DNA from 3 places in the Lactobacillus sp. W8172 genome. Region 1 is predicted to be linked to each of the others. Evidence: predicted binding sites of a transcription regulator. Region 1 holds the regulator's gene; each other region holds the start of a gene.
What was found. The regulator HrcA, encoded in region 1, represses chaperone genes, less so after heat shock. The targets are predictions, from matches to a motif close to TTAGCACTCNNNNNNNNNGAGTGCTAA.
Positions count from the first base shown of each region.

Region 2: the regulator HrcA is predicted to act here: its motif matches at 1,592-1,618, upstream of groES (co-chaperone GroES).
Region 3: the regulator HrcA is predicted to act here: its motif matches at 1,878-1,904, upstream of clpP (ATP-dependent Clp endopeptidase proteolytic subunit ClpP).

Region 1 covers NZ_JACFPG010000001.1:202,095-205,382, forward strand. Annotated here, with positions in the region: gene truB (tRNA pseudouridine(55) synthase TruB) at 1-530, shown strand, start outside; gene ribF (riboflavin biosynthesis protein RibF) at 551-1,483, shown strand; gene hrcA (heat-inducible transcriptional repressor HrcA) at 1,620-2,669, shown strand; gene grpE (nucleotide exchange factor GrpE) at 2,682-3,263, shown strand; gene dnaK (molecular chaperone DnaK) at 3,282-3,288, shown strand, end outside.
Region 2 covers NZ_JACFPG010000005.1:57,207-60,494, forward strand. Annotated here, with positions in the region: gene H3R21_RS06945 (ABC-F family ATP-binding cassette domain-containing protein) at 1-540, opposite strand, end outside; gene H3R21_RS06950 (redox-sensing transcriptional repressor Rex) at 841-1,485, shown strand; gene groES (co-chaperone GroES) at 1,664-1,948, shown strand; gene groL (chaperonin GroEL) at 1,966-3,288, shown strand, end outside.
Region 3 covers NZ_JACFPG010000001.1:565,473-568,760, reverse strand. Annotated here, with positions in the region: gene yvcK (gluconeogenesis factor YvcK family protein) at 1-267, shown strand, start outside; gene whiA (DNA-binding protein WhiA) at 271-1,206, shown strand; gene clpP (ATP-dependent Clp endopeptidase proteolytic subunit ClpP) at 1,261-1,845, opposite strand; gene H3R21_RS02595 (SH3-like domain-containing protein) at 2,018-3,288, shown strand, end outside.

The sequences.
Region 1 (3,288 bases):
TTCGAGTTAATGGTAAGCATTTATATGAATATGCCCGTGCCGGTATTGAAGTAGAGCGACCAAGGCGGCAGGTGCAAGTTTATCAATATGATATTAAAAATGATCCAACCTTTGATAAGGAAAAAGGTGAGGAAAGTTTTGACTTTCAGATTGAATGTAGTAAGGGCACTTATGTCAGGTCTCTGGTCAACGATCTTAAAACTGAATTGAATGTTCCTGCAGTTATGGAATCATTGAGAAGAACTGCTAGTTCAGGTTTTGACTTAAGTCAAGCAGTTAAACTGGATGAAGTAATTAATGCACCTGGAAAAATTACCGATTTTATTCAACCAATTGATGCTTTTTTCAAGGATTATGAGTATATTAACTTGAATGATCAACAATGGCCTAAAGTTAAAAATGGTAATGCAATAGTTTTGAAAACGAATGCAAAAAAAGTTGCGTTAAGGTACAATAATAGCATTAAAGCAATATACGAAAAGGATGACCATATGTATCATCCGTTTTTAATGCTATTACAAAACCAATAAGATGAAATGAAGGCTTTATTGTGCAAATTATCCATTTAACTTATCCAATTAAGGAGAATATTTTTCCTACTAAGATTGTGCTTGCTTTGGGCTTTTTTGATGGCGTACATCGTGGTCATCAACATTTAATTAGAACTGCCAGAGAAAAAGCAACTGAGAAAAAGCTTCCTCTTGCAGTGATGACATTTGACCTTCATCCAAAATCAGTTTATCAAGGAGCAGATGTTAGCTATATCGACAGCCTAGAAGAAAAAGCATACAAAATGGAAAAATTAAATGTCGATTATCTTTTGGTAATGCATTTTAGTGATGCTTTTTGTAAGTTAAGTGCTCAGCAATTTATTGATGAAATTATTGTGAAACTTGAAACAGATACAGTCGTTGCTGGATTTGATTATACCTATGGTCCAAAAGACGTAGCAAATATGGAAAATTTTCCTAAGTTTGCTAAAGGCAGATTCGATATCGTCAATGTGCCACAGCAGTCATATGGTGGACAAAAAATTGGTTCTACTGAAATAAAAAAAGCCATTGTTAATGGTGACATAGAACTAGCTAATGAACTTCTTGGCTTTCCATATATGATGTCTGGTAAAATTGGTCATGGTTTGCGCAACGGGCATAAACTAGGTTTTCCAACTGCTAATTTGGTTTGGCAAGATAATAAGGTTATTCCAAAAATTGGTGTTTATGCCACAAAAACAAAGATTGATGGGCATTGGCATGATTCAATGACTAGTGTTGGATATAATGTAACGATCAGCGATGGAAAAAAAGTTTTAATTGAATCAAATTTATTTGGCTTTGATGAAGAAGCCTATGGCAAAAAAATGGCTATCAAATGGTACAAGTATACACGTGGTGAGATTAAATTTGCTAATTTGGATGATTTGAAGAAACAAATGGAAGCAGACGAGACCGAAATAAAGGCTTATTTTGCTCAGCAAAGTTAATTTTAGGTAAACAGTAATTCAAGTTAAAATTAATTGCGAAAAAATTAGCACTCAACTTGACATTCTGCTAAAAGCTAGTATCATAATAATTGTTAGCACCAAAAAAGTATGAGTGCTAAAAGTGAGGGCGATATTTATGTTGACCGAACGTCAAGAATTAATTTTAAAAACAATTATTAATGATTTTACTCAGACGCATGATCCTGTTGGCTCAAAAACAGTGATGAATCAGTTACCGATGAAAGTCTCAAGTGCGACAATTCGAAATGAAATGGCTGCGCTTGAAGATAAGGGTCTTCTTGAAAAAACACATCTTTCAAGTGGACGAATTCCGTCGATGGACGGTTATCGGTACTATTTAGACAACTTGCTTGAGCCACTTAAGATACCATCCTCTGTTTACAAGAGAATTGTTAGTCAACTTGATCAACCATTTCATCAAGTTAATGAAATTGTTCAAGAAGCAGCAAAGATTTTATCTGATTTGACTAATTACACAGCTTTTGCAGAAGGGCCAGAAAATAATGATATCACAATAACTGGTTTTAGAATTGTCTCTTTAATTAATAGACAAGTGATGGCAATTTTAGTTACTAGTGATGGTGATGTTCACAACCAAGTTTATAACTTGCCACGTAACATCAGTGGTGATGAAATTGAAAAAGCAGTTCGAATGATTAACGATGAGTTAATTGGTAAAACGCTAAATGAGGTTACATCATCTTTGCTTAATCGAACTTTGGGTAAGAAGCTTGCTAATTCTCATGCAAGTGACTTACTTGAGTTGGTTGAAGACGTCATTAAAGATGCTACAAGTGAGCAAATGTATGTTGATGGTCAGATTAATTTACTTAATAATACTTCTTTGGATGATGTCTCAAGTTTACGCTCTGTTTATGAGTTAATTGATCACAATGATTTGATTTCAGATATGGTTGATCAATGTATGAACTCAGACAGTGGTAGGTATCCAATTCGTGTTAGTTTGGGTTCAGATTTGCCAAGTGATTTACTTAAGGACTATAGCCTGCTCACTGCGGAATATAGTGTTGGTTCACATGGTAAAGGCGTAATTGCTTTACTTGGTCCTAACAATATGCCATATTCGCAAGTAATTGGTCTTTTGGAATATTTTAGAAATGAACTTGCTAAGAAACTACTTGAGTATTATGGTAGATTCAAATAAAGGAGGTTAGCCGTGAGTAAAGAAAAATATGCTAGTGAAAAAGATCTAAACAAAGATCAAACTAAAGCTGAAGAAAAAAAGTCTGATACAAAGGCTAATACTACAGATAAAAGTAAGAAACCTGAGACTTCAAAAAAGCTTGAAACAGAATTAGCAAAAATAAAAGAAGAACAAAAAGAACTAGAAGACAAGTACCTTCGTAGTCAAGCGGAAATGCAGAATATGCAGAACCGCTACAACAATGAACGTGCTCAATTGATTAAGTATGAGTCACAATCCTTAGCTAAAGATATTTTACCAGCAATGGATAACTTAGAAAGAGCATTGGAAACTAAGGTAGATGATGAGGCGTCGCGTCAACTTAAAAAGGGTGTTCAAATGACCTTGGATGCGCTTGTTAAAGCCATGAAGGATCATGGAATTAGCGAGATTGATGCTGAAAAAGCACAGTTTGATCCGAACTTACATCAAGCAGTTCAGACTGTTGCAGCTGAATCCGATGATCAAAAAGATCATGTCGTTCAGGTTCTACAAAAGGGATATTTATATAAAGATCGCACATTAAGACCAGCAATGGTTGTTGTTGCTCAATAATTGAAAGGATGATTATTAATGTCAA
Region 2 (3,288 bases), on a different contig from region 1:
TGGTGGCTTACGTAACAACAGTTTAACGAAAGCCAATCTAGTTTTTTCACCACCAGAAAGACTACCAATTGTTTTTGTCCATGTTGATTCAGGAAAATTAAAACCATTTAGAATACTCTTAATATCAGACTGATAAGTGTAACCGCCTTGTTGCTCAAAGTTAAATTGAAGTTGGTCATACTGTTTTAGCAGCTGCTTATCCTCAGGATGAGCGGCAATTTTTTCCTGCAGAGTTTGAATATTCTGGCTCATTTGAATTAGCGTAGCAAAAACGGTCAACATTTCATCCCAAATGTTGTTTTCTTCGTTTAAACCATTTTCCTGTGCAATATAACCAACGTCGATGTCTTTATTAATCGTGAATTCGCCGTGAGTAGCTTCTTCTTCACCAGTCATAATTTTTAATAGGGTAGTCTTACCAACCCCGTTTGGTCCCACTAAACCAATTCGTGCATTTGAATCAATTGAAAAATTGACGTTCTTAAATAGTGTAGTAGCGCCAAATTGTTTCTCTAAGTTGTGTCCTTGTGCAATTATCATAATTTTTCACCTAAAAACTATTTTAGCATACACTGCAGTGCGATAGTGGACGGATTATTGAAGGGAGGCAAAAACAAAGTTAGTGAAGATTTGGTAATTATCAATTTGTTAAGGGATGTACAAATAAGTTTTCACTAAGTCAAGATTTCTTAGGGAAAAAACTGAAACTAGCACCTTTTTTATTAATTCAAGATTGTGAAAAAACATTTGCAAATGCTATCAATTTATAGGTAAAATAATACTAATTGATGAGCTAATTCACAAATAACTCTTAGGCAAAATAAGTTGGAGGCTTTTAAAATGGAAAAAATCAAAATACCGACTGCGACCGCAAAAAGATTACCGCTATATTATCGCTATTTAATTATTTTAAATGAAGCAGGTAAGGAAAAAGTTTCGTCGACTGAATTATCAGAAGCTGTTCAAGTAGATAGTGCTTCAATTAGACGTGACTTTTCATATTTTGGTGCTTTGGGTAAGCGTGGCTATGGATATGACGTAAAGAGTCTGCTTACATTTTTTAAAAAAATTCTTAATCAAGATACTCTAACTAATGTTGCCTTAGTCGGTGTTGGTAATTTGGGACATGCGCTTCTTAACTATAATTTTAAGCGGAGTAACAATATCCGTATTTCCTGTGCCTTTGATATTGACCCTAAGATTACTGGTAAAATTTTGAGCGGTGTACCCGTTTACGAGATGAGCGAGTTGAAGAAACAATTAAGTGATCAACAAATTACTATTGCCATTTTGACGGTCCCATCTGATTCTGCCCAAAGAACTGCCGATGATATGGTCGAAGCAGGCATTAAGGGCATCATGAACTTTACCCCTATTCGTTTATCTGCTCCAACCGGTGTAAGGATTCAGAATGTAGACTTAGCAACTGAATTACAGACATTGATTTACTTCCTTGACTCAGATAAGGGTAAGGATAACCAGTAATAAGCCCAATAATATCAACGTTTTAAGTGAATTAGCACTTTGGTAAAAAAAGTGCTAATTTTTTCTTGCTTTTTTTAGGAAAAGGGGTTATTATCATATTTGTAAGTTAGCACTTGGGTAATAGGAGTGCTAACCGATAAATAATTAAAAATGAAAATAAACAATAGGAGGGACAAACGTGTTACAACCAATTGGTGATCGCGTGATCGTAAAAGTTAAAGAAGAAGAAGAAAAAACTGTAGGCGGAATCGTCCTTGCTTCAAATGCAAAAGAAAAGCCAACAGAAGGTGAAGTTGTTGCAGTTGGTGAAGGCAGTTATGCTGACAACGGCGACAAGATTCCAATGTCTGTCAATAAGGGCGACGTTGTTCTTTACGACAAGTATTCTGGCACTAACGTTGAATACGAAGGCGAAAAATTTTTAGTCCTTCATGAAAAAGATATTTTAGCAATTGTTAAGTAATCTAAGGAGCGGATATTATGGCAAAAGACATTAAATTTTCAGAAAAAGCAAGACGTTCCCTATTAAAGGGTGTTGATAAATTAGCTGATACTGTTAAAGCAACTATCGGTCCTAAGGGTAGAAATGTTGTTTTGGAACAATCATACGGTAACCCAGAGATTACTAACGATGGTGTAACAATTGCTAAGTCAATTGAATTAAAAGATCACTACGAAAACATGGGTGCTAAGTTAGTAGCTGAAGCAGCACAAAAGACTAACGATATTGCCGGTGATGGTACTACTACTGCAGTTGTTTTAACTCAGGCAATTATCCGTGAAGGAATGAAGAACGTTACTGCTGGTGCTAACCCTGTAGGTGTTCGTCGTGGTATTGAAAAAGCAACTAACGCAGTTGTTGATGAATTACACAAGATTAGCCACACAGTTTCTTCGAAAGATCAAATCGCTCAAGTTGCTTCAGTTTCTTCAGCTTCAAAAGAAGTTGGTGATTTAATTGCTGACGCAATGGAAAAAGTTGGTAATGACGGTGTTATTACCATTGAAGATTCACGTGGTATCGAAACTGAATTATCTGTTGTTGAAGGTATGCAATTTGACCGTGGTTACTTATCACAATATATGGTAACTGACAACGACAAGATGGAAGCTGACTTAGACAATCCTTACGTTTTGATTACTGACAAGAAGATTTCTAACATTCAAGATATCCTACCTTTGTTGCAAGAAATCGTTCAACAAGGTAAATCATTATTGATTATTGCTGATGACGTTTCTGGTGAAGCTCTTCCAACTTTAGTATTGAACAAGATTCGTGGTACTTTCAATGTTGTAGCCGTTAAGGCTCCTGGTTTTGGTGACCGTCGTAAGGAACAATTACAAGATATTGCTGCTCTTACTGGTGGTACAGTAATTACCGAAGACCTTGGTCTTGAATTAAAAGACACTACAATTGCTCAATTAGGTCAAGCACGTCGTATCACTGTAACTAAGGACTCAACTACTATTGTTGATGGTGCTGGTTCAGAAGATGCTATCAAAGAACGTGAAGATTCAATCAGAAAGCAAATTGCTGATACTACTTCAGACTTTGATAAGAAGAAGTTACAAGAACGTCTTGCTAAGTTAACTGGTGGTGTAGCTGTTATTCATGTTGGTGCTGCAACTGAAACTGAATTGAAAGAACGTAGATACCGCATTGAAGACGCATTGAACTCAACTCGTGCTGCTGTTGACGAAGGCTACGTAGCAGGTGGTGGTACTGCTTTAGTTGATGTTGAAGATGCCGTTAAGGACCTTAAGGGTGATAACGCGGATGAACAAACAGGTATCAACATTGTT
Region 3 (3,288 bases), 360 kb from region 1:
AAGCATCTTGGTGGTCATTATGTGAACACAACTTTGGTTAATGGTGCCAAAATTGACATGTCAAAATTTAATCCTAAGGATTATGATGCCTACATTGAGCCCGTTAAAAATGACTATGTTGGCTTGCGAAAGCAAGGGTGCCGGGTAATCACAGATGACTTTATTGACCAGCGAAGCGGTCTTGTTTTCCATGATGGTGAAAAAGTGGCAAACGAGATTATTAATCGTGCGTTTACGGCAATGTCGACCAGAAAGACTACGGAGTAACTAATGGCAAGTTATGCAAGTGAGGTAAAGAAGGAACTAACCTCCTTATCAATTCATCCTGAGCACGCAAAGGCTGAATTAGCTGCTTTTTTGCGGATGAACGGTGTTTTAAACTATCATGATCGTATGTTTAGTCTTGATATCACAACTGAAAACCCAGCAATTGCACGACGAATTTTTTCTTTAATAAAAACTGCGTATCGTGTAGAACCGTTACTAATCGTTTCGCGTAAAATGAAGCTGAAGAAGAATAACCAGTATCTGGTACGCCTGCAAAATCATGTTAAAGAAATTTTGACCAATTTGGAGATTTTAGCGCCTGATTCAGGTTTAATCACGCGTATACCAAAAAGAATAATTGATTCGCGCGAAGGTGCAATGTCGTATCTGCGTGGTGCTTTTTTAGCAAGTGGGAGTGTCAATAATCCGGAAACGAGCAGATATCATTTGGAAATATATTCTGCTTATGAAGATCACAACAATGATTTATTGGAACTAATGAATCATTATTTTAACCTTAACGCCAAAACAATCAGTAGAAGGAGAGGTTACATAGTCTATCTCAAAGAAGCAGAAAAAATTGGTGATTTTCTTCATGTTGTTGGTGCGGTCAACGCAATGTTATCCTTTGAAGACTTAAGGATTATGCGTGATATGCGCAATTCGGTTAATCGTTTAGTTAATTGTGATACGGCAAATTTGAAAAAGACTGCCAATGCAGCTGCTAAACAAGTTGAGGATATTGAACTAATAGAACGTAAAATCGGGCTTGAAAATATTCCAGAAAAGCTGCAGGGAATCGCAAGATTACGGCTGGCCAATCCAGAGCTGTCATTAAAAGAAATTGCTCTGCAAGTTCCAGATGGACCTATTTCAAAGTCAGGTGCAAATCATCGTTTTGCTAAACTCCATGAAATGGCACAGAAATTAGAAGACTAAAAAATCTCCGAGCTATTTTAGCTTGGAGATTTTTTTAGTCTAATTATTATTTAACTACTTCTTTTGGTTGACCATAATTTCATCAATTAAGCCATAATCCTTTGCTTCTTCAGCAGTTAAGTAGTTATCACGTTCAGTATCTTTTTGAATCTTTTCAAGTGGTTGACCAGTAGTTTCGTGAAGAATCTTGTTGATCTTTTCACGACTCTTTAAAATTTCATTAGCCGCAATTTGAATATCAGTTTGTTGACCTTGAGCACCACCTAAAGGTTGGTGAATCAAAACAGTAGAGTTAGGTAAAGCAAAGCGTTTACCCTTTGCACCACTGGTTAATAGAATGGAAGCCATTGAAGCAGCCATTCCGATTGCAATAGTTGATACATCTGACTTAATGAAGTTCATTGTATCCATAATTGCTAAGCCAGAAGTAATTACACCACCGGGTGAGTTGATATAAAGGGAGATGTCCTTAGTGTTGTCTTGAGCATCAAGGAATAATAATTGGGCAATAATTGTATTTGCCATGTCATCATTAATTTCTCCACTGAGCATGATAATTCGATCTTTTAGCAAACGAGAATATATGTCATAAGCGCGTTCGCCACGAGCAGTTTGTTCAATAACTGTAGGTACAAGCATCTTTTTACCTCCTAAAATTAAAGTCATTTTTGTTAGCACTCTAATAAGTACAGTGCTAATTAAATCACTTACATTAAAAGCTGTCAATGAAAGTGTATTAATTTTGTATTCTAAGTTACAACATTCTTATTATATAATACGAAGAGTAAACTAAAATATTGGAGGAATAATTTTGAAGCTTTTTAAGAAAATTGCAATTCTTGCGACGACAATGCTTGCTGGACTGGCATTGTCGACTGGCTTTGCAATTACACCGGTTGTAGCTGACTCTAATCAAGCGCAACAACCAGCGCAAGGAGAAACTCAAACCGCTCCTAGCAAGAATGGTAATCAGAGTGAAAATACCAATGAGGAAAATGACAGTGGTGACCCCAATAGTCAACCTGATTCTAGTAGTACCAACTCTGGCACTCAGAATAATAAGCAGCCGCTAGTAAAAAAGAAAACACCTAAACAAGTAATAACAGGCTATGCAATGATGACTAAAGTTGCTGGTAACAAAAACTATAAGGTTTGGGCAAATGTAACAGACGGTAAAGTTAGCAAAAAAGTCGCTGACGGGATTAATTTTCAATATAGCCATATTCAATCAGACCAACTAATTGAAACTAAAAGTGCGCGCTATTGGCGAATTTATGTTAATGGTCGAAAAGTTGGTTATGTAAATGAAAAATTCTTTGCTAGAAACCAAATTGCTGTTCCTAAGACTATTAGCTTAGTTAATAACGAGTTTTATGAATTTTTTACCCGGGATGCAATTTCGTATGCAACTAATTACATGGGTACTGTTATTAGTAATAACAAAGTGAAAGTTTCTCGTGAGACTATCTTTTGTGCAACTCCAAAAACCTATACGGTTAAATATACATATGGCGATGCGACAGCAAGCGTCAAAATAACTGTTAGAAAAAGTACTACTGAAGGAATCGCTGATCCTGATGTAACTAATTCATTCCCTGCTCAGCCTGGTACAAATGAGCACCAAGCATGGAAGACACATTATGGTTCTTCAGTTAATTACATTAGTCCTACAGAATACACACCTGAAACAGAATCACATACTCTAACAAGTGGTAATCTGACTCTGAAGACAAGATTTTATCAACCGGTTCTTCTTAGCGTAAAGGATCCAACCGATGACAATATTAATCGTGTTGGCCATATTCCAGAAGGTGTAACTGTTTCAAACGGCTGGGCTTACACTAGTTTATTGAGCCACACTTATTTAAGTTCTGGACATGTTGTTGGTTATAACTTGAATAAGTTAACTAATCCATATAATGCTCAACATCTTTTAGACATGTCACAAAAAGACTTTAACCATTACGTTAAGCATATTAAAGTTAGTCCATATATCCCAATTGGTCACGGTCAAGCAATGGGTGCAAGTGACAAGTATATCTACGTAATTAATAATAATAATAAATTAAACGAAACAACCGA